DNA from 4 places in the Pseudomonas sp. MWU13-2517 genome. Region 3 is predicted to be linked to each of the others. Evidence: predicted binding sites of a transcription regulator. Region 3 holds the regulator's gene; each other region holds the start of a gene.
The links. The regulator sigma-54, encoded in region 3, starts transcription at its own class of promoters, with help from an activator protein. The targets are predictions, from matches to a motif close to ANTGGCATNNANNTTGCTNT.
Positions count from the first base shown of each region.

Region 1: a site for sigma-54 is predicted at 3,287-3,306, ahead of M5B97_RS08675 (flagellar hook-length control protein FliK). Genes of this name have one in related genera too.
Region 2: a site for sigma-54 is predicted at 3,738-3,757, ahead of glnK (P-II family nitrogen regulator). Genes of this name have one in related genera too.
Region 4: a site for sigma-54 is predicted at 5,489-5,508, ahead of M5B97_RS09920 (circularly permuted type 2 ATP-grasp protein). Genes of this name have one in related genera too.

Region 1 is NZ_JALMFA010000005.1:19,287-26,727, forward strand. Features, by position in the region: gene fliN (flagellar motor switch protein FliN) at 1-203, opposite strand, end outside; gene fliM (flagellar motor switch protein FliM) at 250-1,218, opposite strand; gene fliL (flagellar basal body-associated protein FliL) at 1,228-1,734, opposite strand; gene M5B97_RS08675 (flagellar hook-length control protein FliK) at 1,879-3,237, opposite strand; gene M5B97_RS08680 (Hpt domain-containing protein) at 3,436-3,780, opposite strand; gene M5B97_RS08685 (fused response regulator/phosphatase) at 3,811-5,529, opposite strand; gene M5B97_RS08690 (STAS domain-containing protein) at 5,526-5,831, opposite strand; gene fliJ (flagellar export protein FliJ) at 5,916-6,365, opposite strand; gene fliI (flagellar protein export ATPase FliI) at 6,369-7,441, opposite strand, start outside.
Region 2 is NZ_JALMFA010000003.1:285,900-293,340, forward strand. Features, by position in the region: gene M5B97_RS06385 (HAD-IA family hydrolase) at 1-690, shown strand, start outside; gene sutA (transcriptional regulator SutA) at 748-1,074, opposite strand; gene M5B97_RS06395 (secondary thiamine-phosphate synthase enzyme YjbQ) at 1,178-1,603, opposite strand; gene M5B97_RS06400 (ammonium transporter) at 1,815-3,155, opposite strand; gene glnK (P-II family nitrogen regulator) at 3,191-3,529, opposite strand; gene M5B97_RS06410 (accessory factor UbiK family protein) at 3,952-4,212, shown strand; gene M5B97_RS06415 (YifB family Mg chelatase-like AAA ATPase) at 4,592-6,103, shown strand; gene M5B97_RS06420 (methyl-accepting chemotaxis protein) at 6,252-7,441, opposite strand, start outside.
Region 3 is NZ_JALMFA010000010.1:132,363-139,803, forward strand. Features, by position in the region: gene M5B97_RS16210 (superoxide dismutase) at 1-58, shown strand, start outside; gene M5B97_RS16215 (ZIP family metal transporter) at 93-986, shown strand; gene M5B97_RS16220 (HPr family phosphocarrier protein) at 1,023-1,295, opposite strand; gene rapZ (RNase adapter RapZ) at 1,312-2,169, opposite strand; gene ptsN (PTS IIA-like nitrogen regulatory protein PtsN) at 2,172-2,636, opposite strand; gene raiA (ribosome-associated translation inhibitor RaiA) at 2,647-2,952, opposite strand; gene M5B97_RS16240 (RNA polymerase factor sigma-54) at 3,028-4,521, opposite strand; gene lptB (LPS export ABC transporter ATP-binding protein) at 4,707-5,432, opposite strand; gene lptA (lipopolysaccharide transport periplasmic protein LptA) at 5,432-5,965, opposite strand; gene lptC (LPS export ABC transporter periplasmic protein LptC) at 5,952-6,524, opposite strand; gene M5B97_RS16260 (HAD family hydrolase) at 6,533-7,057, opposite strand; gene M5B97_RS16265 (KpsF/GutQ family sugar-phosphate isomerase) at 7,058-7,441, opposite strand, start outside.
Region 4 is NZ_JALMFA010000005.1:297,873-305,313, forward strand. Features, by position in the region: gene M5B97_RS09900 (acetyl-CoA C-acetyltransferase) at 1-707, opposite strand, end outside; gene M5B97_RS09905 (cytochrome c) at 1,350-2,156, shown strand; gene M5B97_RS09910 (transglutaminase family protein) at 2,292-3,095, opposite strand; gene M5B97_RS09915 (alpha-E domain-containing protein) at 3,092-4,042, opposite strand; gene M5B97_RS09920 (circularly permuted type 2 ATP-grasp protein) at 4,047-5,456, opposite strand; gene M5B97_RS09925 (ribonuclease E inhibitor RraB) at 5,852-6,193, opposite strand; gene M5B97_RS09930 (hypothetical protein) at 6,408-6,644, opposite strand; gene M5B97_RS09935 (START domain-containing protein) at 6,748-7,353, opposite strand; gene M5B97_RS09940 (YkgJ family cysteine cluster protein) at 7,395-7,441, opposite strand, start outside.

The DNA.
Region 1 (7,441 bases), on a different contig from region 3:
AGGGTCACCGGTTCGTTGTTCTTCGGCACGCTGCCAAATTCTTCCATGGGCAGGCGGGAACCGGCCGACGAGGTCGCGGCGTCGGCGGCCAGCAGCGCATCGATATCGTCCTGGCCTACATCGCCGGTCTCTTCCAGGGCTGCCGCCCATTCGTCAGCCAGGGCCTGGTCTTCGGCGGAAGTGTTTTCGTGTTCGGTAGCCATTACATGTCCTCGGCGGAGCAAACATTCATCAATAAATTAGAGCGGATCAGCGACGGGTGATCGGCTCGATCACTTGCAACGCCAGGTTGCCCTTGTGGGAACCGAGCTTGACCTTGAACGATGGCACGCCATTGGCGCGCATGATCATTTCTTCCGGCAGTTCCACAGGAATGACGTCTCCCGGCTGCATGTGCAAAATGTCACGCAAACGCAGTTGGCGACGGGCCACAGTGGCGCTCAGAGGTACGTCGACGTCCAGCAGGTCTTCGCGCAGGGCCTTGACCCAGCGCTCGTCCTGGTCGTCCAGGTCGGATTGGAAACCGGCGTCGAGCATCTCGCGCACCGGCTCGATCATCGAGTACGGCATGGTCACGTGCAGGTCGCCGCCACCGCCATCGAGTTCGATGTGGAAGGTGGAGACCACGATGGCTTCGCTGGGGCCGACGATGTTGGCCATGGCCGGGTTCACTTCCGAGTTGATGTACTCGAAATTGACTTCCATGATCGCCTGCCAGGCTTCCTTCAAGTCGATGAAGGCCTGCTCCAGCACCATGCGCACCACACGCAATTCGGTAGGGGTGAATTCACGGCCTTCGATCTTGGCGTGACGCCCGTCGCCACCGAAGAAGTTGTCCACCAGCTTGAATACCAGTTTGGCGTCAAGGATGAACAGCGCGGTGCCGCGCAACGGCTTGATCTTGACCAGATTGAGGCTGGTGGGCACGTACAGCGAATGCACGTACTCGCCGAATTTCATCACCTGCACCCCGCCCACCGCCACGTCCGCCGAACGGCGCAGCATGTTGAACATGCTGATACGGGTGTAGCGGGCGAAACGCTCGTTGATCATTTCAAGGGTCGGCATGCGTCCACGGACGATGCGATCCTGGCTGGTCAGGTCGTAACTTTTGATGCTGCCAGGCTCGGCAGCCATGTCGGTCTGTACCAGACCATCATCGACGCCATGCAGCAGCGCATCGATTTCATCCTGGGACAGCAGGTCTTGCACGGCCATGTCGTGATCCTACTGCAATACGAAGTTAGTGAAGAGCGCCTGCTCAACCACGACTTTGCCGAGTTCTTTCTGGGCCACTTCCTGCACGCTGGCAGTGACCTTCTGACGCAGCATTTCCTGACCGACCGGGGTGGCCAGGGTGTCGAAATTCTGTCCGGAGAACAGCATCACCAGGTTGTTGCGGATCACCGGCATATGCACCTTGAGGGCATCCAGATCCGCCTGGTTACGCGCCAGCAAGGTGATGCTCACCTGAAGATAGCGTTGACGACCGTTCTGATTGAAGTTGGCGACAAAGGCTGGAAGCATCGGCTCGAAGATTGCCGGTTGCTTGACGTTACTGGTGGTCTCGGCGGCGGGAGCCGGTTTGCTGGCACTGCTGTGCATGATGTACCACGTGCCGCCCACGGAGGCGCCAATGGCCAGGAGCAGGCCCAGCACAATCACCAGGATCAGCTTGAGCTTGCCTTTACCTTTGCCAGCGGGGGGAGTTGCTGCGTCGTCGCTCTTCGCCATGCCAATAATCCGTCACTATTCGGGAATTCATAGATCTACGGAAAGGCAAGAGCAAGTGTTATGCCAGAGTTGTCTGGCACGCAGGCAAGGCCAATCAAACAGGGGAGCGAGCCACTCCCACATGGGGTCGGTGCAAAGCACGAATCAGGCGTAGTAATCGACCGCACTGGAGCCGATTACCGTAGAGGTTATCGGCGCCACCGCTTCAGCCACGTCGACGTGCCCACTGCCCTCGCCACTGTCCCCGCGTCCGCCACTACCACTCACGCGTGCCTGGGCCTGGGCCTGAGCTTGTTGCTGCTGCTCCTGGCCTCGGGACTGGTCGGAGACGTTGACGTCCACTTGTCCCATGCCCTGCTGGGCAAACATCTCCCGCAGGCGTCCGGACTGGCTTTCCAGGGCTTCACGCACCACCGCATGGCCACTCATGAAGTGGACCTGAGCCTGTTGGTCCGGCGTCATATTGACCTTGATATCCAGGCGCCCCAGCTCTGCCGGCTGCAACTGGATCTCGGCCGACTTGAGGTTGGCGCTGGACAGGTACATCACGCGGTTGACCACGTCTTCGGTCCAGCCGCTCTGGTGCATGGCCAACGGCGCGTTGGCAACCGACGGTAAGGCGTTCGCGGTTTTCGGCGTGGCGGCCTGGGTCAGCGCAGCCAGGCGGTTGGCGAAATCATCGACGCGGGTATCGCTGCTGGCGTCTTTCAAATCCTTGAGGCCACTTTCGATCAGCCCGCTGAAGGCTTTGTCGCCGCCGTCGGGGCTGTGCTTGGCAGTCTGCTGATCGACCATGTTGGCCAAGCCAGCCGCAAAATTCTGCGCGGCGGTCGGCTGATCCAGGTTCGACGCAGGCGCAGTTTTCTGCGGTGTCTGGCTGCTGGCCGATACGTGTCCGCCCTGCTCCATCGCCAAACGCACGGCCGGCATCGAATCCAGAGGGTCGGCCGACGGATCGAAAGGTGGTTGGTTGGCGTCATCGGTCGCCGCGACCGGTGCGGCAACAACCGGCTTGGCCTTGTCATCCTTCGCCTTGTCATCCTTGGTCGCGGCAGCAGGTACCGGTGTCTCCACGGGAACCGGCACAGCCACCGGTGTGACGGCTGCAATCACTGCAGGGTCGACCACGGGTGCGACGGGAGGTTGCTGAGCCAGGGCCGGGTCAGTGGGCTTGGTATCGTCACTGCTGGCGCTGTCGTCGGACTTGGCCGGCGGGTTGGCAGGCAAGGGATTGCCGCTATCGGCAACCGCTGGCTTGCTGGCGGCAGGCTTGTCGTTGTTGTCGGCCGACTTGGCGCTGGTATCGGCAGGCTTGTCACGGGTGGATTTAGTCGGGGTGTCGTCGGTCTTCACCGCCGGCTTCGAGCCTTGGCTGGCAAACACTTGAGCAAAGCCAGGGCCCTTGTCCTGCTGGGCCGCAGCCGCCGCCGGAAGTGTAGCGGCGGGCGCTTGGGGCTTGGCTGCGGGAGCAGCCTGAAGGAGCGAATTGGGGGCGACTGGCATAGGTAAAGGTCTCCACTGCACAGGGGTCGAGAGTGCTGTGCTGGGAGGTGGAGCAAGAGTTGGGCCAAGTTTGTGCAGGAGCGAACTTGCTCGCGAAAAACGTCAACGATAACGCGGTGTCCTGGAGGAGCGCGGCGCCTGTAAGTTTTTCACGAGCAAGCTCGCGCCTACAGACGTCAACGTATTCTACTTCAACAACTAAACCCCGAACCTCTGCCTCTCCGACTCATACAAAGGCCGAACCAGGGCGAACTCACTGTCAATCTGATCCACCAGCGCCCCCAGGTCCGCGGCAGCCCCGACTGACTCTACTTCCAGCCGCTGACACAACTGCGCCAACCGCACAGCCCCAAGGTTGCCGCTGCTGCCCTTGAAACTATGGGCAATCCGTCCCAGCGCCTTGGCATCATCCCGCGCCTTGCGCAGCGCTTCGACGCGCTTTTGCGAGTCGTCAAGAAAGGTTTCGAGCAACTTGGGGTACTCATCTTCCATGACGTCCTGCAAACCCGACAGCACCTCGGGGTCCAGATGAATCTCAGCCACTTGCTCGCTCCTTGATCAAGAATCAGCGGATTATGCCAGAGCCTTCCAGCAAAACTCCACGCAGACACTGCGCCCGCCGTCCGTCCAGCGTACATCGCTGCTCAACTGGCGCACCAGGCTCAAGCCTCGTCCAGACAGACGGTCGATATCCGGCGGCCGCGCCAGTACCTGATCCACATCGAAACCTGGACCACTGTCTTCGACGCGCAAGATCAACTTGCCGCCCAGGGTGGTCGGCACCACCTGCATATGCACCCGCACATAGCCGCTGTCCAGTTGCGCCAGCCGCTCATTGCGCTGACGGTAGTAGTCGGCAAAGCCCTGGGCATTGCGCTTGAGTTGCGAGTCCAGGCCCAGCACGCCGTGCTCCAATGCATTGGAATACAGTTCGGCCATCACGCTGTAGAGCGCCCCGCTCTGCTCGCGCAGCCCCTGGATCTCCAGCAACAACTGCAGCAGATAGGGCAACGGGTTGTAGCACCTGAGCGTCTGGGCGCGAAATTCGAAGCTCACCGACCAATCCAGAGGGCACGCCTGGCTGCCGTCGGTGTACGCAGGCTCGGACACACGCAGCGGCTGGCCGGGCTGCAAGGTGATTTCCACCATGCTGACGTCATCCCGCGCTTCACCACGAAAGGCCGCCAGAGCCTGCTCAATCTCTTCGAACAGGCGGTCGGGCTCGCAGTTGGCGGCGAACACCTGCTGCAGGCGTTCGGCGCCGAACAACTGGTCGTTGGCGTCAGCGGTCTCCAGCACACCGTCGGAGAGCAGAAATACCCGATCGCCAAGGGCCATCGGCAAAACGTCGATGCTGTCATCAAACGCCTCCATCGACAGCACACCCAACGGCAGATGCCGTGACTTCAACGGCGTGCGCTTGCCCGTAGCGACCTCATGCACATAACCCTCCGGCATACCGCCATTCCATACCTCTACCACGCGTCGCTGGGGGCTCAGGCACAACAGGGTGGCGCAGCAGAACATGTCCACCGGCAGGATGCGCTTGAGCCTGGCATTCATCTCACGCAGGGTCTGCGCCAAGTCATAACCCTTGGCGGTCATACCGTAAAACACGTCCGCCAGGGGCATGGCACCAATGGCGGCGGGCAGGCCATGGCCGGTGAAATCGCCGAGCAGCACGTGCATGTCTCCAGACGGCGTATACGCCGCCAGCAACAGGTCGCCATTGAATAGCGCATAGGGTGATTGCAGGTAGCGAATGTTCGGTGCGGCATTGATGCAGCCCGAATGGGCGACCTTGTCGAACACCGCCTTGGCCGCACGCTGCTCTTGCAGCAGGTATTCATGATGCCGGGCGATCTGATCGCGCTGCTGAAGGACCGTGGCCTGCAGACGCCGCAAACGGTCCATGGCATTGATCTTGGCGGCCAGGATCAGTGGGTTGTAGGGTTTGGGCAGAAAATCATCCCCACCGGCATCCAGGCACTCGGCCAGGTCGGCGCTTTCGCTGAGGGACGTAAGAAAGATCACGGGGACCAGCGCCTCCCCCGCCAATTGCTTGATCCACCGCGCGGCCAGGAAACCGTCCATCACCGGCATCATCGCGTCCATCAACACCAGTTGAGGTCGCTCACGCGCAAACACCTCAACGGCTTCCTCGCCGTTGGCTGCGGTGAGCACGTGATGCCCCTGGCGCCGCAAGATAGTCGCCAGCAGCAGCCGGTCGGTATCGCTGTCCTCGGCGATCAGGACAGTCAGCGGCTCGGACATCGGGGCCAGTACTCTCAATTGATGTCGAACAGCTTATCGAAGTTAGAGATGGCGAGGATCTTGCGCACGTCGGGACTGCAGTTGATCAGCGTGACCTGCGAGTCGTCACCGCCTGCGTGGTCACGCAACAACAGCAGCATGCCCAAGGCCGAGCTGTCCAGGTAGGTGGCTTCTCTCAGATCGACGGTGTAGGCGTCAGGGACCTTGTAGAAACGCTCGTAAGCCTCACGGAAATGCTGGTGGCTGCCGAAATCGAATCGGCCCTTGATTGCGATCGTCAACTGCTTCCCATCCAGGGATACTTCTGATGTCACCGACATACGACTGCTTCCTTGTCATTGGCCATGTGTAACAAGGTTTAGCAGGCGAACCCGATCTCGGCAAATGTGGGAACAGCCCCACACCTAATACTGCGACTGACGGGGCAGACGTTGTGACAGCTCATCCAGCAGCTTTTGCTCGCGCTTGTCCTCAATCGCCCGCGCTTCGTCGATATAGCGCTGTACCAGTTTGCGCAGCCCCTCGACCCGGGCAAACGCCTGCTGCCAGCTTTCGCGGGCCTTATCGAGGTTGTTCTGGTGCCAGGCCAGGCTTTGGCGCTGCTGGGCGACCGCCGTCTCCAACTGGTTGAGAAAGCCCTGATAACCCATCAACCACTGGCCGGAAACGCCCTGGCTGCCGCGCTCGATCCACTGTTGCTGGTACTCGCCGCGAAAACGCTCCAGGTCGCCCAGCTTGCTTTCCGCCAGGCGGACCTGGCCTTGAAAATAGCCCAGCCGCTGGGCAGCGGTCTTTTCGGCCTTTTCGGCCATGTCCACCACCGGGGCCAGGCGCGAGGAGCGGGTGCTGGCCATGGCTTAGCCGCCTGGCGCCGGGGCGAAGATCGAGGCAAGGTGCGCTTCGCTTTCGCCCATGCTGATTTTGTCGTTGAGCCCCTGACGCAGGTACGTCACCAGTTGCGGCTGCAGGGCGATCGCCAGGTCGGTCTCACGATCGCCACCGGCTACGTAGGCACCGACGCTGATCAGGTCGCGACTCTGCTGATAGCGTGACCACAACTGCTTGAAGTGCTGCGCTCGCGCCATGTGCTCGGGCGTGACCACCGCCGGCATCACCCGGCTGATCGACGCTTCGATGTCGATGGCAGGGTAGTGCCCCTCCTCCGCCAGGCGCCGTGACAAGACGATGTGGCCGTCGAGTACACCCCGCGCCGAGTCGGCAATCGGGTCCTGCTGGTCATCGCCTTCGGACAACACGGTATAGAACGCAGTGATCGAGCCGCCCCCGGCCTCGGCGTTACCGGCACGCTCCACCAGCTTGGGCAGCTTGGCGAACACCGATGGCGGATAACCTTTGGTGGCAGGTGGTTCGCCGATGGCCAGGGCGATTTCCCGCTGGGCCTGGGCGAAACGCGTGAGCGAATCCATCAGCAACAGGACATTCTTGCCCTTGTCGCGAAAATACTCGGCGATACGTGTGCAATACATGGCGGCGCGCAAACGCATCAAGGGCGCGTCATCCGCTGGAGACGCCACCACCACAGAGCGCTTGAGACCTTCCTCGCCCAGGCTGTGCTCGATGAATTCCTTCACCTCGCGGCCCCGTTCGCCGATCAACCCGACCACGATAATGTCGGCCTCGGTAAAGCGCGTCATCATGCCCAGCAGTACCGACTTACCCACACCGGTACCGGCGAACAGGCCCAGGCGCTGGCCGCGGCCGACCGTCAATAAACCGTTGATGCTGCGAATGCCTACGTCCAGCGGCGTGCTGATGGGGTTACGCTTGAGCGGGTTGATGGTGGGGCCGTCCATCGGTACCCAATCTTCGGCCTTCATGCCGCCCTTGCCGTCCAGGGCGCGGCCGGCGCCGTCCAGCACACGACCGAGCATGCTCATGCCCATGGGCAAGCGGCCGGTGTCGGCGAGCG
Region 2 (7,441 bases), on a different contig from region 3:
ATCAAGCTGATTACTTTCGACCTGGACGACACCCTGTGGGACAACGTGCCCGTCATTATCAGCGCCGAAGCGTCGATGCGTGAATGGCTGGCGACCCATGCGGCCAAGGTCGGCGACCTGCCGCTGGAACATTTCGCCGACCTGCGCCGGCAAGTGCTGGAGCGGCATCCCGAGTTGAAGCACCGCATCAGCATCCTGCGCCACCGGGTGTTGCTGCGTGCATTTGAAGAAGCCGGTTATCCGCAGCCTGAAGCCGAGCAGATGGCGGACATATGCTTCGAAGCGTTCATCCATGCGCGTCATCAGCTCACGCCTTTTCCCGAAGCCGAGCCCATGCTTCAAGCCTTGCGCCAGCACTTCCTGCTGGGAGTGATCACTAATGGCAACGCCGATGTGCAACGTGTGGGGCTGGCAGACTACTTCCACTTTGCCCTGCGTGCTGAAGATATCGGCATTGCCAAGCCGGATGCGCGGCTGTTTCAAGAGGCGTTGCAGCGGGGTGGCGTGGATGCAACCCAGGCGGTGCATATTGGCGATCACCCGGGGGATGACATTGCCGGAGCGCAGCAGGCGGGACTTCGAGCGGTGTGGTTCAACCCTGCGGGCAAGGCATGGGAGGCGGACAAGCGTCCGGATGCGGAGATTCGCAACCTGACCAAGCTGCCGCAATTGCTGGCAAGCTGGAACTAACCGATATGAAAAAGCCCGCAGCGACGGCGGGCTTTTCTTACAAGCAGGTGGCTGACCTCAGATAGGTCGGCTGCCGTACTTGTTATCCGGCTTCTTGGGTGGATCTGCCACCACATTGGCCTCGACTTCCTGCACTTTGCCGCCTTTAGCGAGGAACTCTTCCATCGCACGGGCCAGCGCATCGCGCTCTTTGTTCTTGGCTTCGACACTCGGCAGCTCGTCTACCGAAACAGCTGCCTTGGCTTTGCCTTTGGCCGCAGGAACAGGTACGTCATCGCCACTGTCGTCGTCAGCAACGTCTTCCGCCGCTGCTTCAAGACCTTCTTCGGTCTCGTCGTCATCACCGACTTCGAGGTCGTCGTTTTCCAGATCATCGTCGCTCATGTTCTACCTCATGACTTGCGAAAAGCAGATTAGTTATAGCCCAGCTTCACCCTCTGTCGAAGGTTGCCGGAAAAAAATCAACGTCCACTGGATAACCAGTGGCTTATGCCTCATCACCGTGCAAGGTGGCGAGGACTTTACGAGCACCGCCATGATCACGGTGCTCGCCCAGATAAACACCTTGCCAGGTCCCCATTGCCAAGCGGCCGGCCTTGACCGGCAAACTCAGCTGGCAGCCCAGGAGACTGGCCTTGAAGTGCGCCGGCAGATCATCCGGACCTTCGTCGTTGTGTTCAAACCCTGCCTGGCCCTGCGGCACCAGCAAGTTGAAATAACGTTCGAAGTCACGGCGAACCGCCGGATCGGCGTTCTCGTTGACAGTCAACGAGGCCGAGGTGTGCTGCAGCCACAGATGCAACAGGCCCACACGGCATGCCTTCAACTCAGGCAAGCCGGCCAGCAACTCGTCGGTTACCAGGTGAAAGCCCCGGGGCTTGGCCCGCAAAGTAATCAGGGTCTGTTGCCACATACAGTTCTCCGCCCATCGGCGCGCATTCTAGCGTGCTCTGGAAAAAAACAAAGTGCCGAATACGCCTACATGCCTGTAAGACATTCGCACAGTAAAAAGCGCCGTGTGCGTCTCATCACAAAGTCCGCACAAAAACCGTTACAGCATCTTGGGACTGACAAACGCCAGACAAAAAAATGCCCGGCAAGCCGGGCATTTTTTTTTCGTGTACTTACAAGTTGTAGCCGCGCTCGTTGTGCTGCGCCAGGTCGAGGCCGACCGCCTCTTCTTCCTCGGAAACCCGCAGGCCCATAACCGCATCCAGCACCTTGAGGATGATGAAGGTCACGATAGCCGTGTAGATCACGGTAAAGCCGACGCCTTTGCACTGAATCCAGACTTGCGCCGCGATATCAGTGGTGGCTGCGTTGAAGCCGCCCAGGGAAGGTGCCGCGAACACACCGGTCAGGATCGCCCCCAGGATACCGCCGATACCGTGCACGCCGAAGGCATCCAGGGAGTCGTCGTAACCCAGCTTGCGTTTCAGGGTGGTGGCGCAGAAGAAACACACCACGCCGGCAGCCAGGCCGATTACCAGGGCGCCCATCGGGCCAACGGTACCGGCGGCTGGGGTGATTGCCACCAGGCCAGCCACCACGCCCGAGGCGATGCCCAGTGCGCTTGGCTTACCGTGGGTGACCCACTCGGCGAACATCCAGCCCAGCGCCGCAGCAGCGGTAGCGATCTGGGTCACCAGCATCGCCATACCGGCAGTGCCGTTGGCCGCCGCAGCGGAGCCGGCGTTGAAGCCGAACCAACCCACCCACAGCATGGCCGCACCTACGAGGGTGTAACCCAGGTTGTGCGGTGCCATTGGGGTGGTCGGGAAGCCTTTACGTTTGCCGAGCACCAGGCACGCCACCAGGCCGGCCACACCCGCGTTGATGTGCACCACGGTGCCACCGGCAAAGTCCAGCACGCCCCAATCGCCCAGCAACGAACCCGGACCGCCCCACACCATGTGGGCAATCGGTGCGTAGACCAGGGTGAACCAGACGCCCATGAAGATCAGCATCGCGGAGAACTTCATACGCTCGGCGAAAGCACCGACGATCAGCGCAGGGGTAATGATGGCGAAAGTCATCTGGAAGGTAACGAACACCGCCTCAGGGAACAGCGCCGCTGGGCCAGTGATGCTCGCAGGGGTCACGCCCGACAGGAACAACTTGGACAGGCCACCCACGAAGGAGTTGAAGTTGACGACGCCCGCTTCCATACCGGTGGTATCGAACGCCATGCTGTAGCCGTAGACAAACCACAGGATGGTGACAAGCCCGGTGATGGCGAAGCACTGCATCATCACGGAAAGAATGTTTTTGGAGCGAACCATGCCGCCGTAAAACAGCGCCAGGCCCGGAATGGTCATGAACAGCACCAGCGCGGTGGATGTGAGCATCCACGCCGTGTCGCCGGAATTGAGGACTGGGGCAGGTACTGGGTCCGCCGCCAATGCCAGGGCTGGCATTACGAGGGACAACAGGGCTCCTAGCCCTGCGAATTTACGCAGAGTCATATTGTTTTCTCCTGGGGCGTTGGGGGTTTGGCGGCTTAGATTGCGTCGGTATCGGTTTCGCCGGTACGGATGCGAATAGCCTGTTCCAGATTGACCACGAAGATCTTGCCGTCACCGATCTTGCCGGTGTTGGCCGCCTTGGTTATCGCCTCGATAACCCGGTCAAGATCCTTGTCGTCAATGGCGACATCAATCTTCACCTTGGGCAGGAAATCAACCACATATTCCGCGCCGCGATACAGCTCGGTATGACCCTTCTGCCGACCGAAGCCTTTGACCTCAGTAACGGTAATGCCCTGCACGCCGATCTCGGACAGTGACTCGCGTACATCGTCCAACTTGAACGGCTTGATGATGGCAGTGACTAGCTTCATGAAAACTCTCTCCCGAATTGGTGGACTTGCCCCAGGAAAACAAACCCGTCTCAAGTCTAAGCGCAGTGCCTGGCTTTGTAACGCATCGTCGCCTCGGCAATTACCGTGGCGACGCCAGCGAACCACTGGTGACGAAACCTGTACCCCTGATCCGTCGGCGCACTGCATTCGTCACAGCGACTGCATCAGTGCATGGGTCATGATCGTCTAAGCAGAAACCTTGCCAGCTCCGTAAAAAACAACGAAATCAATCCTTTGCTCACTTATGCCCACCTTCGGGGCTTTTTGCCGACAGCAATGCGCACAAAAACAGTGCGCCGCCGCCAGCCCCCTTGCGCGAAAAGCGTGCGCCTCGCGACGTGAAAAAGACTATAGACGCTGCGTGATACACTGGCGCCCAACAGTTTTCCGGAATATTTCCCATGCTCGCGCCCAAAGACCTCCTCGACGCACTCAGCGGCCACGCCTCTCGCCTGCTCAGCGGCGACACCCCGCTGCCCCACAATGAAATCGAAAGCCAATTCAAGGCGCTGTTGCAAAGCGGCTTCAGCAAGCTCGACCTGGTCAGCCGGGAAGAGTTCGACAGCCAGATGGTGGTGCTTGCGCGCACGCGGGCGCGGCTGGAAAGCTTGGAGGCGAAGGTCGCAGAACTGGAAGCGCGGTTGACGCCGAACCAAGAGTAACGCGCGCACCTGCAGGAGCGAGGGGCTATCAACCTGTGGCGAGCGAGCATGCTCGCGCTGGGCTGCGAAGCAGCCCCGATACAGCCTACATGTTTCTTCAGATGGAGCGCGTTGCCTGGTTTTGGGGCCGCTTCGCGTACCAGCGCGAGCAAGCTCGCTCGCCACAAACGCCAAACCTTGCTCGCGCAAATCGTCCAGGATCACGCGGGCAACCAATACAAACGCGCCGTCCTTGAGCTCTTCGCGAGCCGGGTTCGCTCCTGCAATCGTTCGCTGAAACTTCCCGGATACGTTCTGTAAAACCTCCTCCGCTTCGCTCTTACCCACCTCGTCTACCCTTGAAAAACCGCAAGAAGTGGCCCTATCTCAAGGAACGAGCATGTCCCTCGCCATCGTCCATAGCCGCGCCCAGATTGGCGTCGAAGCCCCCGCCGTGACCGTCGAAGTGCATATGGCCAACGGCCTGCCGTCCCTGACGCTGGTGGGTCTGCCGGAAACCGCCGTCAAGGAAAGCAAGGACCGCGTGCGTAGCGCCATTCTCAACTGCGCACTGCAATACCCCTCCCGCCGCATCACCCTCAACCTAGCGCCCGCCGACCTGCCCAAGGACGGCGGGCGTTTTGATCTAGCGATTGCCTTGGGGATTCTGGCGGCCAGCATGCAAGTACCGGCATTGATGCTCGACGACGTGGAATGCCTCGGGGAACTGGCGCTGTCCGGCGAGGTGCGGGCCGTCAAAGGTGTGCTGCCGGCGGCATTGGCAGCGCGCAAGGCCGGGCGCACTGTAATAGTGCCCCGGGCGAATGCCGAAGAAGCCTGCCTGGCCTCGGGACTGAAGGTGATTGCGGTGGACCACCTGCTGCAGGTGGTGGCGCATTTGAACGGGCATGTGCCGATTGAGCCCTACAAGTCGGATGGCTTGCTGTGCTTGAACAAACCCTATCCGGACTTGAGCGAGGTACAGGGACAGCTTGCGGCCAAACGCGCGCTGCTGATTGCCGCTGCGGGCGCGCATAACCTGCTGTTCAGCGGGCCGCCCGGCACCGGCAAGACCCTGCTCGCCAGCCGACTGCCCGGGTTATTGCCACCGTTGAACGAACAGGAAGCCTTGGAAGTCGCAGCGATTCAGTCGGTGGTCAGCCTGACGCCGCTGAGCCATTGGCCGCACCGGCCCTTTCGCCAGCCGCATCACTCGGCTTCCGGGCCGGCGCTGGTAGGCGGCGGCTCAAAACCGCAACCGGGCGAAATTACCCTGGCCCATCATGGCGTGTTGTTTCTGGATGAGTTACCGGAGTTTGATCGCAAGGTGCTGGAGGTGCTGCGCGAACCCCTGGAATCGGGGCATATCGTGATTGCCCGCGCCCGTGACCGGGTGAGTTTCCCGGCCCGCTTCCAACTGGTCGCAGCCATGAACCCTTGCCCCTGCGGCTATATGGGCGAACCCAGTGGGCGCTGCCGTTGCACATCGGAGCAGGTCCAACGCTATCGCAATAAACTCTCAGGGCCGTTGCTGGATCGCATCGACCTGCACCTGACCGTCGCACGGGAAACGACAGCACTTAATCCGACGCCACAGCCCGGCGATACCACGCAGAAGGCTTCAGCACGGGTAGCCGACGCGCGGGAACTCCAGCAGCAGCGTCAGGGCTGCGCCAATGCATTTCTCGATCTGCCGAGGTTACGCCAGCATTGCGCACTGTCCAAACCGGATGAGGCCTGGCTGGAGAGTGCCTGCGAGCGGCTTACCCTGTCCCTTCGAGCAGCCCACCGGCTGCTGAAAGTTGCGCGAACGCTGGCAGACCTGGAAGGCTCAGGCAAAATAGGCCGCGACCACATTGCCGAAGCGCTGCAATACCGGCCTGCAGCGTCCAGCCCGGCCGATCAACGATAAACGGCGTGAAGCCAGCAAAGCGCAACCACTCTGCTCATGTGCGTGGCGCATGAACCTTTAGGACCGCTTATTAAGCCCTACTGCGCTGGGCTGATGCGCCTAGAACATGCCAGGCGACACCCTGGGCCAGATGCCCAGGGCAGGACAATCAACGGAACCGGTCCACTTCATGGCGCAAATCCGCTGCCAGGGTTTCCAGTTCCTTCGCGGTAATTGCCAGGTTCGACACCACTTCGCGCTGCTCGCTGTTGGCCAACGCAATGCTCTGCAGGTTGCTGCTGAGCACGTTGGCCGTGCTGCTCTGCTCCTGGGTCGCCGTGGTGATCGCCGCAAACTGCTGCCCGGCCGAGCGGCTTTGTTCGTCGATACGTGCCAGGGCCGAGGCCACATCGGCGTTACGCGCCAAGCCCTCCTGCATCAGCACATTGCCGTGTTCCATCGTGCTGATGGCATTGCCGGTTTCCTGCTGGATGCTCTGGATCATCCCGGATATTTCGTCCGTGGCCTGACGGGTACGCGACGCCAGGTTGCGCACTTCGTCGGCAACTACGGCAAAGCCACGCCCCTGCTCACCGGCCCGGGCGGCCTCGATGGCGGCATTGAGCGCCAACAGGTTGGTCTGCTCGGCGATCGAGGTGATTACCCCCACAATCCCGCCAATTTCCTGGGAGCGCTGGCCCAAGGTGTTGATCACCGTGGCCGTGCTGTTAAGCGCCGAGGCGATGTGCTCAAGGGACGACGAAGCCTCTTGCATCGAGGCACGGCCAATGCGGGTTTGCTGGGCGTTTTCCTGGGCCAGCCGTTCGGTATTGCCCATGTTGTCGGCAATGTTCAACGAAGTGGCGCTGAATTCTTCCACCGCTCCGGCCATGCTGGTGATCTCGCCGGACTGCTGCTCCATGCCGTCATACGCCCCGCCGGACAAGCCGGACAGTGCCTGCGCACGGCTATTGACCTCTTCGGCCGCCTTACGGATATGCGAAACCATGGTCGACAGCGCTTCGCCCATCTGGTTGAAGCTGCGCGCCAATTGCCCGATTTCATCGTGGCTGGACACGTTCAAGCGTGCGCTCAAGTCGCCAGCGCCGAGCGCTTCGGCCTGACGCACCAAGTCACTCAGAGGCTGCAGTTTCCGGCGCAACAACCACACCACTGCGCCCACCGCCAGCAGCATCGCCAACAGGCTGCCGATTATCAGGCGAACCCCCACCGCCCACGTTACCGCGCGAATCTCGGATTTTGGCATGCTCGCCACAACCGACCATGGGCCGCCTTCAAATGGCACCGCGACGCTATAGAAATCTTCGTTCTTGTCACTCCAGAATTGCCCTGCGCCGG
Region 3 (7,441 bases):
CTACAGCGTCATCAATTGGCCAGAAGTCGCCGCTCGTTATCAGGCTGCCTTGGCCTGACGCTCACTCCCTATAACAAGATCTAAGGCCGACTATGGGCACTGAAACACTGACGATCGGCAGCGGACGCATGTTTCGCTATGCATTTGGCTCGCTGCTGCTATTGGCAGGAACTGCTTTGCTGGTGGCCCACGGGCTGGCCTGGCTGGACTTGCAGCCGCGCATCCTGCGTGCCCTGCAAGGCGGGGCGATCTGTGCGCTCGGTACGGCGTTGGGTGCGGTCCCGGTGCTGGTGATTCGGCGGATGCCGTTGGCGCTGAGCGATTCCCTGCTGGGGTTCGGTGCCGGGGTGATGCTGGCGGCGACTGCGTTTTCGTTGATCGTGCCAGGCATTTCTGCTGCCCAGAACCTGGGGCTATCATCCTGGGGCGCGAGTGGGTTGATCAGCTTGGGCATTATGCTGGGCGCTTTCGGTTTGTATCTGGTTGACCGTAAGGTCTCTGGTGCCGGCCCCGAAATGTTGCTGGGCACGCCAGGCAAACCGGTGATCCCGCCACGCATTTGGCTGTTTGTGTTCGCCATCATTGCGCACAACATTCCAGAAGGTATGGCGGTGGGCGTGTCTGCCGGCGGTGGCATGCCGGATGCCGACAGCCTGGCCATGGGGGTTGCCCTGCAGGATGTGCCCGAAGGTCTGGTGATTGCGCTGGTATTGGCAGGGGCGGGGATGTCGCGGGTCAAGGCGTTCTTGATCGGTGCCGCCTCAGGGTTGGTCGAGCCTGTTTTCGCGGTGACTTGCGCATGGCTGGTCAGCCTGGCCGAACTGCTATTGCCTTTGGGGCTGGCGTTGGCCGCGGGTGCGATGTTGTTGGTGGTGACCCATGAAGTGATCCCCGAATCGAGGCGCAACGGTCACGAAAAGCTCGCCAGCCTGGGGCTGTGTATCGGGTTTTGCCTGATGATGGTTATGGATACTGCCTTGGGGTGACGCCTTTTCAGCGTCACGCAGTGTTCTAGGGTGAGTTTACTCACCCTCATCGAAGTAGTTGTTGATCAACTTCACCAAGGCGTCCATCGCTTCCTGTTCCTGCTCGCCTTCCGTCTTCAGGTGAATCCGCGTGCCCTTGCCGGCAGCCAGCATCATCATGGCCATGATGCTTTTACCATCGACCATGGACTCGGGGGTGCGCCCGGCGCGAATCTGGCAGGGGAACTGCCCGGCAACGCCGACGAACTTGGCAGAGGCCCGGGCATGCAAGCCCAGCTTGTTGATGATTTCAATTTCCAGAGCGGGCATCGCGGGGGTGTTCCTTTCAGCTAAGGTCGCGGTGGCGAACCTGGACGTTCTTGAGGGTTTGTTGCAAAGCCTGGCCCAAGCGTTCGGTCAGATAGACGGAACGGTGATGGCCTCCGGTGCAACCGACGGCAATCGTGACATAGGCCCGGTTGCTTGCGGCGAACCGCGGCAACCATTTGATCAGGTAGCTGTAAATGTCCTGGAACATCTCCTCCACATCCGGCTGCGCTGCAAGGTAATCGGCTACGGGTTGATCCAGCCCGGACTGATCACGCAGTTCTGGCTTCCAGTAGGGGTTAGGCAGGCAGCGGACATCGAACACCAGGTCGGCATCCACCGGCATGCCGCGCTTGAAGCCGAACGACTCCACCAGAAATGCGGTGCCGGGCTCGGGCTGGTTTAACAGGCGCAGCTTGATTGCGTCGCGCAGTTGGTACAGGTTGAGGCTGGTGGTGTTGATCTTGAGGTCGGCGAGGTCAATGATCGGCCCAAGCAGCTTGGTTTCGTCCTCGATGGCTTCGGCGAGGGAGCGATGCGGGCTGCTGAGCGGATGGCGCCGCCGGGTTTCGGAGAAGCGCTTGAGCAGCGTCTCTTCGTCGGCATCCAGATACAGCACGTCGCAATGAATATGCTTGGCGCGAACTTCCTCGAGCAACTCAGGGAACCGGGAGAGGTGGCTGGGCAGGTTGCGGGCATCAATCGATACGGCCACCAACGGTTGCGCGAGTTCAGTATGGATCAATGCACGTTCCGCCAATTCCGGCAGTAGACCGGCGGGCAAGTTGTCGATGCAATAAAAGCCGTTGTCCTCAAGAACATTGAGAGCAGTGCTTTTACCTGAGCCGGAACGGCCGCTGACGATGATCAAACGCATGATTACTGCCCGTTTTGTTCATCCAGGACAACCTGATAGAGCGCCTCGTTGCTGGCGGCACTGCGCAATTTGTCGCGTACTTCCTTGCGGTCGAGCATGCTGGCTATCTGCCGAAGCAATTCCAGGTGCGCATCGGTGGCGGCTTGTGGGACCAGCAAAACAAACAACAGGTCGACAGGGGCGCCGTCGATGGCGTCGAAATCGATGGGGGCTTCCAGGTGCAGCAGGGCGCTCACCGGGGACTCGCAGCCTTTGAGTCGGCAGTGAGGAATGGCGATGCCGTTGCCAAAACCGGTGGAACCGAGTTTTTCACGGGCAACCAGTGCCTCGAAGACATCCTGCATCTCCAGATCCGGCACTTCGCGGTGGATCAGGTTGGCAATTTGTTCGAGGGCTTTTTTCTTGCTGCCGCCCGGCACGTTCACGAGGGAACGGCCGGGGGTCAGGATGGTTTCAAGTCGGATCATGGGGAGGGAGTTAGCGACCTGTACCTTGCATCAGGTGCAGATTCTTTTCCTTATGCTTTTTAAGTTGGCGGTCAAGCTTGTCGGTCAGGGCATCGATAGATGCATACATGTCTTCATGCTCAGCGTTGGCGACTACTTCTCCGCCGGGAATCTGCAGGGTTGCCTCGATTTTCTGCTGAAGCTTGTCGACCTTCATGATGACTTGCACATTGGTGATCTTGTCAAAATGACCCTCGAGCCGCTTCAGCTTTTGCTCGACATAGTCGCGCAATGGAGGGGTGACTTCTACATGGTGTCCACTGATGTTGACTTGCATACAGCTTCTCCTTCGTTGCCAGTGCATAAAGCGGCAGGTAGGAATACCTGCCACTGGAACGCTATGGCCCGCCCGTCACATCAAACGCTTACGCTCGCTGGAAGGCGCGATCCCGAGGGACTCGCGGTACTTGGCGACGGTTCGACGGGCGACCTGAATGCCTTGTGCCTCCAGTAAACCAGCGATCTTACTGTCACTCAATGGCTTTTTCTGATTTTCCGCGGCAACCAGTTTTTTGATGATCGCGCGGATTGCCGTGGACGAGCATTCGCCGCCTTCGGAGGTGCTGACGTGGCTGGAGAAAAAGTATTTCAACTCATAAATACCCCGTGGGGTATGCATGAATTTTTGCGTGGTTACCCGGGAGATCGTCGATTCGTGCATGCCCACTGCTTCTGCGATGTCGTGCAGGACAAGCGGCTTCATCGCTTCGTCGCCATACTCCAGGAAGCCGCGCTGGTGCTCGACGATCTGGGTGGCCACCTTCATCAGGGTTTCGTTGCGGCTTTGCAGGCTCTTGATGAACCAGCGCGCTTCCTGCAGTTGGTTACGCATGAAGGTATTGTCGGCGCTGGTGTCGGCGCGGCGTACAAAACCCGCGTATTGCGGGTTGACTCGCAGGCGCGGCACCGACTCCTGGTTGAGTTCGACGAGCCAGCGCTCATTGTCCTTTCGAACGATTACATCGGGAACGACATACTCGGCTTCGCTGGACTCGATCTGTGAGCCTGGACGCGGGTTGAGGCTCTGTACCAGCTCGATCACCTGGCGCAGGTCATCTTCCTTGAGCTTCATGCGGCGCATCAGCTGGCTGTAGTCGCGGCTTCCCAGCAGGTCGATATAGTCGGTGACCAGGCGTTGGGCCTCGGTGAGCCAAGGGGTCTTGGCGGGCATTTGGCGCAGTTGCAGCAGCAGGCACTCGCTGAGCGTGCGGGCGCCTATGCCGGCGGGTTCGAACTGCTGGATGCGGTGCAGGACGGCTTCGATCTCGTCCAGCTCGATGTCCAGTTCCGGGTCGAATGCCTCGAGGATTTCCTCAAGGGTTTCGTCCAGGTAGCCCTGGTTGTTGATGCAATCGATCAGGGTGACGGCGATCAGGCGGTCGGTGTCGGACATCGGTGCCAGGTTCAATTGCCACAACAAATGACTTTGCAGGCTCTCGCCGACGGACGTACGGGTAGTGAAATCCCACTCGTCATCGTCGTTGCTGGGCAGGCTGCTGGCGCTGGTCTGGTAGACGTCTTCCCACGCGGTATCCACGGGAAGATCGTTGGGAATACGTTCGTTCCATTCGCCATCCTCCAGGTTGTCCACCGTAGGGGCGGTTTCCTGATAGGAAGGTTCCTGCACGTCGGCGTTGGGTTTTTGCTCGATGTTATCGGCCAGCGGGTCTGTATTATCGAAGTCGTCGCCTTCTTCCTGGCGTTCGAGCATCGGATTGGACTCCAGCGCCTCCTGGATTTCCTGTTGCAGGTCCAGGGTTGACAATTGGAGCAGGCGGATGGCCTGTTGCAGCTGCGGTGTCATCGTCAGCTGCTGGCCCATTCTCAGGACTAGCGATGGTTTCATGGCAGGGGCTTAACACCTTATTCGCCGGCGCATTGCGCCATCCACGACAGGGCGCGTGAGCGCCAAACATAAGCAAATTATATGCCTGATATCGGGGGCTTTGCCTAGAGCACGGTAACAATAAAAAGCCTGAGGTTTTTATTGACTACCGCGCGCATTGGCGAACAGCCGTGACACCGCGGTGTTTACAGGCGGAACTCGTGGCCCAGGTACACTTCCTTGACCAGTTCGTTGGCCAGGATGGTTGCCGAGTCACCTTCGGCGATCAACTGACCATCGTTGACGATATAGGCGGTTTCACAGATATCGAGCGTCTCGCGAACGTTGTGGTCGGTGATCAACACGCCGATGCCCTTGGCCTTCAGATGGTGGATGATCTGTTTGATGTCGCCAACCGAGATCGGGTCGACACCGGCAAACGGTTCGTCCAGCAGGATGAACTTCGGTGCGGTGGCCAAGGCGCGGGCGATCTCCACTCGGCGCCGCTCACCACCGGACAGGCTCATGCCGAGATTGTCGCGAATGTGGTTGATGTGGAATTCCTGCAGCAGGCTTTCCAGTTCCTTGCGGCGGCCATCGCGGTCGAGTTCCTTGCGGGTCTCCAGGATCGCCATGATGTTGTCGGCTACCGACAGTTTGCGGAAGATCGACGCTTCCTGGGGTAGATAGCCGATACCGGCCCGAGCACGACCGTGCATTGGCTGGTGACTGACATCCAGGTCATCGATCAATACGCGACCCTGATCCGCCTGGACCAGGCCGACGATCATATAGAAGCAAGTGGTCTTGCCGGCACCGTTGGGGCCGAGCAAGCCGACGATCTGGCCACTGTCGATCGAAAGGCTGACGTCGCGCACGACCTGACGGCTTTTATAGGCCTTGGCCAGATGCTGGGCTTTCAGGGTTGCCATTACTCGGCCTTCTTCTTCGGCTGGATAACCATATCGACACGCGGACGCGGTGCGCTGACCTTGTTGCCATTGGCGCGGCCGGCGTTGGCGATCTGTTTCACGGTGTCATAGGTGATTTTTTCACCTTCCGTGGAGTTGCCGTCGGTGCTGATCACTTTGGCCTGATCGATCAGGATGATGCGGTTTTGCTGGGCGTGGTACTGGATGGTCTTGCCGTAGCCCTTCATCGGTCCCGGATCGGCCGCGGCTTGTTTCTGCTCGAAGTAAGCCAGATTGCCCACCGAAGTCACCACGTCAATGTCGCCGGCCGGGGTACGCGTCAGCGTCACCGTGTTGCCGGTGATTTTCATCGAGCCTTGGGTGATGATCACATCGCCCGTGTAGGTAGCAATGCCTTTCTTGTCATCCAATTGGGCATCGTTGGCCTGAATATGGATCGGTTGCTGGCTATCGTTCGGCAGAGCCCAGGCGCTCACGCTTCCCAGTGCTGCGCCCAGACCGAGCAAAATAGGGAGGGTTTTAACGAGCCTCATACTGTCCTCTTACGTTCGATAGCAGGTGTATCCTGCTTTCTTTCAAATACGCTTTCATTCCCTTGCCAGTCGATACACCGCCAGCGCCGTCGATTCTAACGTCTTGCTCGGTCTGCGCATATTGCTGTTGTGGGAATACGGTCATACGACTACTGGTGATGATGGTGTCGCGTTTCTGCTCGTCGGTGCGCGCAACGCGTACCGAGTCGATCAACTCTACCTGGGTTCCGTCCGGGTTGACTTCGCCACGCAGGCTGGTGACATGCCAGGGGAACTCGGTGCCACGGTACAGGTTCATGTCCGGGTTGGTCAGCAAAGTGACCTCGGAGGCTTTCAAATGTTCGACCTTGTCGGCCGTCATCTCGTATTGCACCTTGCCATCGGGCAGGAACTGCACGCTGTAGGCTTTGGTTGCGTAATAGTCGATAACGCCTTCATCAACCTGTACCACAGGTTTGTCGAGGAAGCGCTCCGGGCTGATATTCCAGTAGCCCACCGCCAGGAAGATCGCGGCGATGACTCCGAATAACAGGAAGTTGCGAATCTTTTTACTCAGCATAAAACGCTCTATAGGTAGGCGGCGTGGGCCGCTTCAAGACTGCCCTGGGCGCGCAGGATCAATTCGCAGAACTCGCGGGCAGCACCCTCGCCGCCACGGGCGGTGGTAATGCCATGGGCGTGTTCACGCACAAAGGCTGCGGCGTTCGCGACGGCCATGCCCAGGCCCACCCGGCGAATGACCGGGAGGTCGGGCAGGTCATCGCCCAAGTAGGCGACCTGCTCATAGCTTAGGTTGAGTTGGCCAAGAAGCTCGTCCAGAACCACCAGTTTATCCTCACGGCCCTGATACAGGTGAGGAATCCCCAGGTTTTGTGCGCGGCGTTCCACAACGGGGGTCTTTCGACCGCTGATAATCGCTGTTTGCACGCCCGCCGCCATCAACATTTTGATGCCTTGGCCGTCAAGCGTGTTGAAGCTCTTGAATTCGCTGCCATCTTCAAGGAAGTACAGGCGGCCATCGGTCAGCACGCCGTCAACGTCAAAAATGGCCAGTTTGATGTTTTTGCCGCGTTGCAGCAGGTCGTCGGTCATTTACATCACTCCCGCACGCAGTAAGTCGTGCATGTTCAGCGCGCCAATCGGGCGATCGGCGCTATCGACTACCACCAGCGCGCCGATCTTGTGGTCTTCCATGATCTTCAGGGCTTCGGCCGCCAGCATTTCCGGGCGAGCCGTCTTGCCGTGGGGCGTCATCACCGCGTCGATGGTCGCGGTGTGGATATCAATGGTGCGGTCCAGGGTGCGGCGCAGGTCACCGTCGGTGAAGACCCCGGCCAGGCGCCCGTCGGTCTCAAGGATCACGGTCATGCCCAGGCCCTTGCGGGTCATCTCCATCAAGGCGTCCTTGAGCAACGTGCCGCGTTGAACGTGGGGCAGTTCGTCGCCGGCATGCATGACGTTTTCCACCTTCAGCAG
Region 4 (7,441 bases), on a different contig from region 3:
GCGGTGGCATCGAAGCCCATCTGCCCCATCATTTCGAAGCTGGGCTTGAGTTTACCCAGGCCGTCGAGCGTGGAATCGCCGCGGATGAATTCGTCATGGTCCAGCAGCACGATGCCATTCTGGTCCTGCACCGGGATCAGGGATTTGCTGAAGGAACCGTCTGCACGCGCCCTGGCCGCTTTCTGCTGGGACTGCAGGGCGAAGGTATCGACATCCTCGCGACTGAAGCCTTCCAGGGTGGCGATCAAATCGGCACCAATGCCCTGGGGCGTGAAATGACTGTGCATATTGGTGTGCGGGTCGAGTACCCAGGCCCCGCCATCGCTACCCATAGGCACCCGCGACATGGACTCGACGCCGCCGACCACCACCAGGTCCTCGAAGCCTGAGCGCACTTTCATCGCGCCAAGGTTCACCGCTTCCAGGCCCGAGGCGCAAAAGCGGTTGACCTGTACGCCTGCGACGCTGACATCCCAATCCGCTACCAGCGCGGCCGTCTTGGCGATGTCGGCGCCCTGATCGCCCACCGGGGTCACGCAGCCGAGGACGATATCATCCACCTGCTGCGTATCGAGGTCGCCGCGTTGCGCCAGTGCGGTGAGCAAACCGGCCACCAGGTTCACCGGCTTGATGCTGTGCAAGGCGCCATCGGCCTTGCCTTTGCCGCGGGGCGTACGTATTGCGTCAAAGATCAAAGCTTGGGTCATGACATCCTCGAACCGCTGTGCGTGTGCTCCTACCTTAGGCCCGATTGACACGGTTTCAATGACGGATGCGCTCATTGCTTTTGACACCCTCGCTCGGACGAACGGTAGGCAGCTAAGCGAAACCGCTGATTAATCGTTTTAGCTGTCTAGCCCTAGGGCTGGCGCCAAGATGGCGAATAGCCTCATGCCGTTTTTAGCTCAAAAGCTGATGAGGTGATATGAAATGGATCTAAGCCGCGCAGAACAGGGGCTCTAAGGTTGAATCTGTAAGAGGCTGCTGCCGGGTTTTGCTGGAGCAGCTGTAAGAAAAGCGACACGTCATTTCGTCATAGTGAAATTCAACGGCACGCATTTGACGCTCAGGAATAACAACAAAAGGCAGTCAGCCATGTTCAAACAATCGAAAGTACGCCAGGCGGGACTCATTCTTTTCGCCACCACACTGATTCTGATCTTGCCCAATCTGACCAAGATTATCGGGTGACGGCTTAACACTCACATTCGGTGCACACAGCATCAGGCCTGCAGTTTTGGCAGCACCTGTCGGGACATTGCGAATAGCGGCCCTGTGCAGGCGCTGCCGTTTTGCGTGCCAATTTCCGTTATCGTGAGTGCCATTGCCATTCATATCGGGCCCTTCTCTTGAAAACGATCCTCGCCCTGCTCATCGCGTTACTGACTCTGCCTGTTTCTGCCGCGCAATTGACCATCGAACTGGAGCACACCACCAAGACCTGGCAGACCGCCGACTTGCTCAAGCGGCCGGATATACAAACGGTGCAGATCGTCGATGACGTTTCCTACAAGCGCACTATGACCTATCGCGCAGTGCCACTCGCCGCCCTGCTCCCGGGGCTGAAACCGGATAGCCACCTGCAAGCCGTCGCCCTCGATGGCTTCGCCGCCGAACTGGCTGCCGCGCCGCTGCTGCAAAACCACGGCGCCCGCGCCTGGCTGGCGGTGGAGGATCCCGCCCACCCATGGCCGGCGCTGGCGGAAGGTAAACCGAGCGCAGGGCCGTTTTATCTGGTGTGGACCGACCCGCAAGTCGGCCATATCAGCCCTGAGCAGTGGCCGTTCCAGATCTCCGGGATCAAGCAACTGAAGACAGTCGCCGAACGGTTTCCAGCCTTGCTGCCCGACCCGAAGCTGGCGACGAATGACCCCATCAACCAAGGCTTTGCGTTGTTCCAGAAAAACTGCCTGGCCTGTCATCGCCTCAATGGCGCCGGCGATGCGCAAATGGGACCGGATCTGAATATTCCCTACAACCCCACCGAATATTTCAGCGGGGATTTCCTCAAGCGTTATATCCGCGATCCTCAGAGCCTGCGCCATTGGCCACAGGCGAAGATGCCGGCGTTTACGGCCAGTGTGTTGCCCGATACCGAACTGGATTTGCTGGTGGGGTATTTGAGGCATATGGCGGGGCGTAAACAACAACCCTGATCGTCGCGGCGAACTCCCTCACCCTATAGAGGGAGGCTTGCGCCACGATAGCAGCGTGTCAGTCAGGCATTTTCAGCTGACGCACCGCTATCGGGAGCAAGCCCCTTCCCGCCTTCGACCGCATCTGTTTTCCGATCATTGCTGATGGACGGAGATGACCGGGGTCTGGGCCACGTAGACTTTGGCATGCATCTGCTCATGCCCGCCGCCCCGGCGCATGCCGCGTACCGGGCAGGCATCCAGGTAATCCAGGCCCACGGCCAGTTTCAAATGCCGCTCCGGTCGCGCCAGTTGGTTGGTCACGTCAAAGCTGTACCAGGCGTCATCCAGCCAGGCTTCAGCCCAAGCGTGGCTGGCCAGGTGCGTACTGTCTTCGGTGTACAGGTACCCCGACACATAACGCGCCGGGATCCCCAGGCTACGTGCACAGGCCAGGAACGCGTGAGTGTGGTCCTGGCATACGCCCGCCTGCCCGGCAAAAGCCTCGGCGGCGCTGGTGTCGATGGCGGTTACGCCAGGCGTGTAGACCATCGTCTGGTTGAGCGCGTGCATCAGGTCGATCAATGCGCTGCGGTCACGACGTTGCCGGCAGTGCTGCTCGGCAAAGCTGCGCAACGCCTCGTCAGGCTCGGTCAGGCGCGTGCTGCGCAGGAATGGGAAGGCCGACTGGCTCTCGTGTTCAGCCTCGCGTAACTCATCGATGTCCACCTGGCCACGGGCGCCGATGATGATAGCGTCGTGGGGTTCGTCCAGGGTCAATACATGCAGGATATTGCCGAACGGGTCGATCTGCGCCCGCACCGGCCGTGGCAGGTCGAGCTTCCAGCTGATGACGTGCTGGCGCTCGCTGTCGTGGGGCGTAAGCCGCAGGTACTGGATGCTGGCGCGCACCTGGTCTTCATAGTGGTAGGTGGTTTCGTGGCTGAGAGAGAGTCTCATGCGGCCTCCAGGTAGGAACTGTAGATGGCGTCGCCCAGCTGGCGGACCAGAGGGATAAAGTCGGTCAGCCAGGCGTGCAGGCCTTCCTCAAGGATTTCGTCGATGGCGGTAAAGCGCAGGCGTGCGTCCATTTCGGCGGCCAGGCGCTGGGCCGGGCGGCCGTTGAGGCCGGGCAGGCTGGCAAGGATCTGGTCGATCTCCTCGCTGCAGGCGCGCAGCGAGCGTGGGACATCAGCGCGCAACAGCAGCAGCTCAGCCACTTGCCGGGCACCAGGCGCGTCGCGATAGATCTCGGTGTAGGCCTCGAACGACGATAACGCGCGCAACAAGGCGCTCCACTGATAGTAGGCGTGGGCTGTGCCGTCGGTGACGGCGGCGGCCTGGTCGCCGGCCATTTCATAACGTGCGTCCAGCAGGCGCAAGGTGTTGTCGGCGCGCTCGATGAAGGTGCCCAGGCGGATAAAACGAAAGGCGTCGTTACGCATGATGGTGCCATAGGTCGCGCCCCGGAACAGGTGCGAGCGCTCCTTGACCCACTCGCAAAACCGGCTCATGCCGTAATGGCTCAAGCCTTGTTGGGCAATGTCACGGATGTCCAGCCAAGTGGCGTTAATGTTTTCCCACATATCGGCGGTAATTCGCCCACGCACCGCATGGGCGCTGGCCCGCGCTGAGCCGAGACAGCTGTAGATGCTGGCCGGGTTGGCTGCATCCAGCGCAAAGAAGTGCAGCAGGCGTTCGGCATGCAATTCACCGTGGCGCTCACGGTAATCATCCAGGGTGCCGGTGATCAGCAACGGCATGGCCAGTTCATGCAGACCGTCACCGTGCCCGTCTTGCGGCATCAGGGACAGCGAATAACTGACATCAAGCATGCGCGCGAGGTTTTCCGCGCGCTCCAGGTAGCGCGACATCCAGTACAAATCCGAGGCAGTTCTACTCAACATGGCATCAGTCCTCGACCACCCAAGTGTCTTTGGTGCCGCCGCCCTGGGACGAGTTGACCACCAGCGAGCCTTCACGCAGCGCCACGCGGGTCAGGCCGCCGGGCACCACGCGGGTTTCCTTGCCGGACAACACAAAGGGACGCAGGTCGATATGACGCGGTGCAATGCCGTTTTCGACGAAGGTCGGGCACGTGGATAAACACAATGTCGGCTGGGCGATATAAGCGTGGGGTTTGGCTTTGATGCGGGCGCGAAAGGCTTCGATTTCCGCCGCCGTGGACGCCGGGCCCACCAGCATGCCGTAGCCGCCGGAGCCTTGGGTTTCCTTCACCACCAAGTCCGGCAGGTTGGCCAGTACGTGGGACAGTTCGTCAGGCTTACGACATTGGAACGTCGGAACATTCTTCAGGATAGGTTCTTCATCCAGATAGAAACGGATCATCTCGGTGACGAAGGGGTACACCGACTTGTCATCCGCCACCCCGGTGCCGATGGCATTGGCCAGCACCACGTTGCCCGAACGGTAGGCGGCGAGCAGGCCGGGCACGCCGAGCATGGAGGCCGGATTGAAGGCCAGCGGGTCGAGGAACGCGTCATCGAGTCGACGATAGATCACATCCACGGCCTTGGGGCCATCGGTGGTGCGCATGAACACGCGGTCATCGCGCACGAACAGGTCGGCTCCTTCCACCAGTTCCACGCCCATTTCCCGGGCCAGGAACGCATGTTCGAAGAATGCACTGTTGAAGCGCCCCGGCGTCAGCACTACCACGCTTGGGTTATCCAGGGGGCTTGAGCTTTTGAGGGTATCGAGCAACAGGTTGGGGTAATGATCGATCGGTGCAATGCGCTGGGCGGCGAACAGTTCGGGGAACAGGCGCATCATCATCTTGCGATCTTCGAGCATGTAGCTGACACCGCTCGGTGTACGCAGATTATCTTCCAGCACGTAGTAGGTCCCGTCGCCATCCCGTACGAGGTCGACGCCGGAGATGTGGGAATACAGGTCGCGGTGTAGATTCAGACCTTGCATAGCCAGCTGGTACTGCTCGTTGGCCAGCACCTGTTCAGCGGGAATGATCCCGGCCTTGATGATGCGTTGGTCGTGATACAGGTCGGCGAGGAACATGTTCAGCGCCTTGACCCGCTGGACGCAGCCGCGTTCGACAATGCGCCACTCGCTCGCCGGTATGCTGCGCGGGATCGTATCGAAGGGGATCAGGCGCTCGGTGCCCTGCTCGTCCCCATACAGGGTGAACGTGATCCCGGCCCGGTGGAACAGCAAATCGGCTTCACGCCGGCGTTGGGCGAGCAGCTCGGCAGGGGTTTCGGCCAACCAGCGGGCGAATTCGCGGTAATGGGGGCGGACCTGGCCGGCCCCATCGTACATCTCGTCGTAATAAGTGCGGATCATGCCGTACTCCTTGTCACCCGGACGCAAGAACCATCGCAAGGCCCGTGCCATCGGCATAAACACTTATAAATCAGTCTTTTGGATAACCAGCGAAATCCAGCCGCACCGTCCTGGTGCGAAGAATGCCCGCCGTCTTGCTTCACGCTTCATCCCAATGCGGGCTTTGACTATCAACAGCATAGACAGAGTTGATTTCATTGCCCGGCAGCCTCCAGGGATAATCACTCCATCTGCTGAACTGCCTTCAGCGCTCCGCTCTTCCCTTTAGGCCACCCTCATTGGGTGGCTTTTTTTTGAGGCCGAAAAAGTGCAGCGCAAGTTCAGAACATTTTCAGACGACACAAACAAAATCGGCCGACCCGAAGGTCAGCCGATACGTTGAGGCCCTACACAAACTACATGGGCAAGCCGCGCACCTCCTGCTTCACGCCCCAACCCTCGATGATCCCGCCCAGCGGCTCGACCACCGCTTCAAAGTCTTGCTCGAAGTCTCCTATACCGTCGTAGGTCGCGGACATGATTTTGCTCAGTTCCAAGTACCACGCGCCATCGTCGCGCGCGCTGACCTGGGCATTCAGCGATTCCCCACGAAATCGACCCGCAGCCCTGCGCGCCCGCTCTTCATCGGGGAAAATGGCGTAGAACTCAATGGGGTGAAAACGCGAGAAGTCGAAGCCGCCTTCTTTCATGCGGCGCAGAACATGGGTGCTGATATCTTCTTGATAGGCTGTGCTCATGAAACGTCCTCCTCAAACCGATGGATAGACTTTCCGTGCTTCCCGAAGCCTGCGCCGTACTGGCGCAGGAGCTACGGCAATAACAACACCGCTGGAAAACAAGCATGTAGCTGACAAGACCAGACCTTAGCGATTCATTCGCTGATCTCGTTTGCAGAGTAGCGCGAAGCTATCACCTCCACCAGAGGTGGTTTGGATGACTTACAGGGATTGTTCAGGCAGCAGGTGAGATGTCGAGAATCTGGATACTGTTCTGGTCCTTGAGGATCTTGACCGTAGGCTCAGGCTGGCGTCCCTCAAGGTCATTGAGGTCGAGTTCGGCGGCCACGGGCACCAGCTTGCTGCGGATCATGTGCGCCGCATCTTCGAGGCTGGGCTTTTGCGCGCAATCGAATTGCTCCACGGACTTCACGCCGTGGTCATCAACAAAGGTAATCTGCCACTTTTGCATCGGTGCCTCCTCGATAAAACCCAAGTGTGGGCTCACATCTATCTTGACCTTGGGGGCTCGGCAAATGTTCCACCCAAGGTCGGAGGCACCTGATCAACCACGTTTATTTTTCAGCGTGTTCTTTCAAGGCTTTCAAGGTGTTGAACGGGGCGTCCACCACGAACTTGTTGGCCAGCCACGACGGCACGCTGCCGCCTGGCTCGGTGTGCACCTGGTAAGTCACTTCGGTCTGGTTGTCGCCTTTGGGCACGAGCTTCCAGAAACCCTCAACCTGGGCCACACGAACATAGCCTTTGACTTCCGGCTGGTAGGTCGGCACTTCCAGCAACTTGCGGGTCACGGTGCCGTCGGCAGCCTTGGAGGTGGTGATTTCGAGGATGGAGTCGCGGTCGGTCACCGGGAACGGTGCCTTGAACTGGGTGTAGGTCCAGCTCTTGTCGCCTTCCTGCTTGAGCAGCTTTTGCGATTTGCATTCGTGAATCCAGGAACAGGCACCGGCCACGTCTTCCTGCAAGGCCTGGATCTTGGCAACCGGGGCCTTGATCACTGTGACGCCGCGATAAGCCTTGTACTTGGAGCCGGCGATTTCGCTCAAGGACACCTTGATACCGTCCTCGTCCTTGGCAACCTGCCAATCTTCCGCCTGGGCAGTGGCAGCGAACAACACTGTAAAACCGCACAATACCGCCATTCGTTTCAGCGAACCCATTGTTGTATTCCTTATTGTTGAAGTTCCGATAGTAAAGCCCATCAAGCCGCCGTCATCTGCTCCCACCAGCCAATCAGCCGGATCGCGT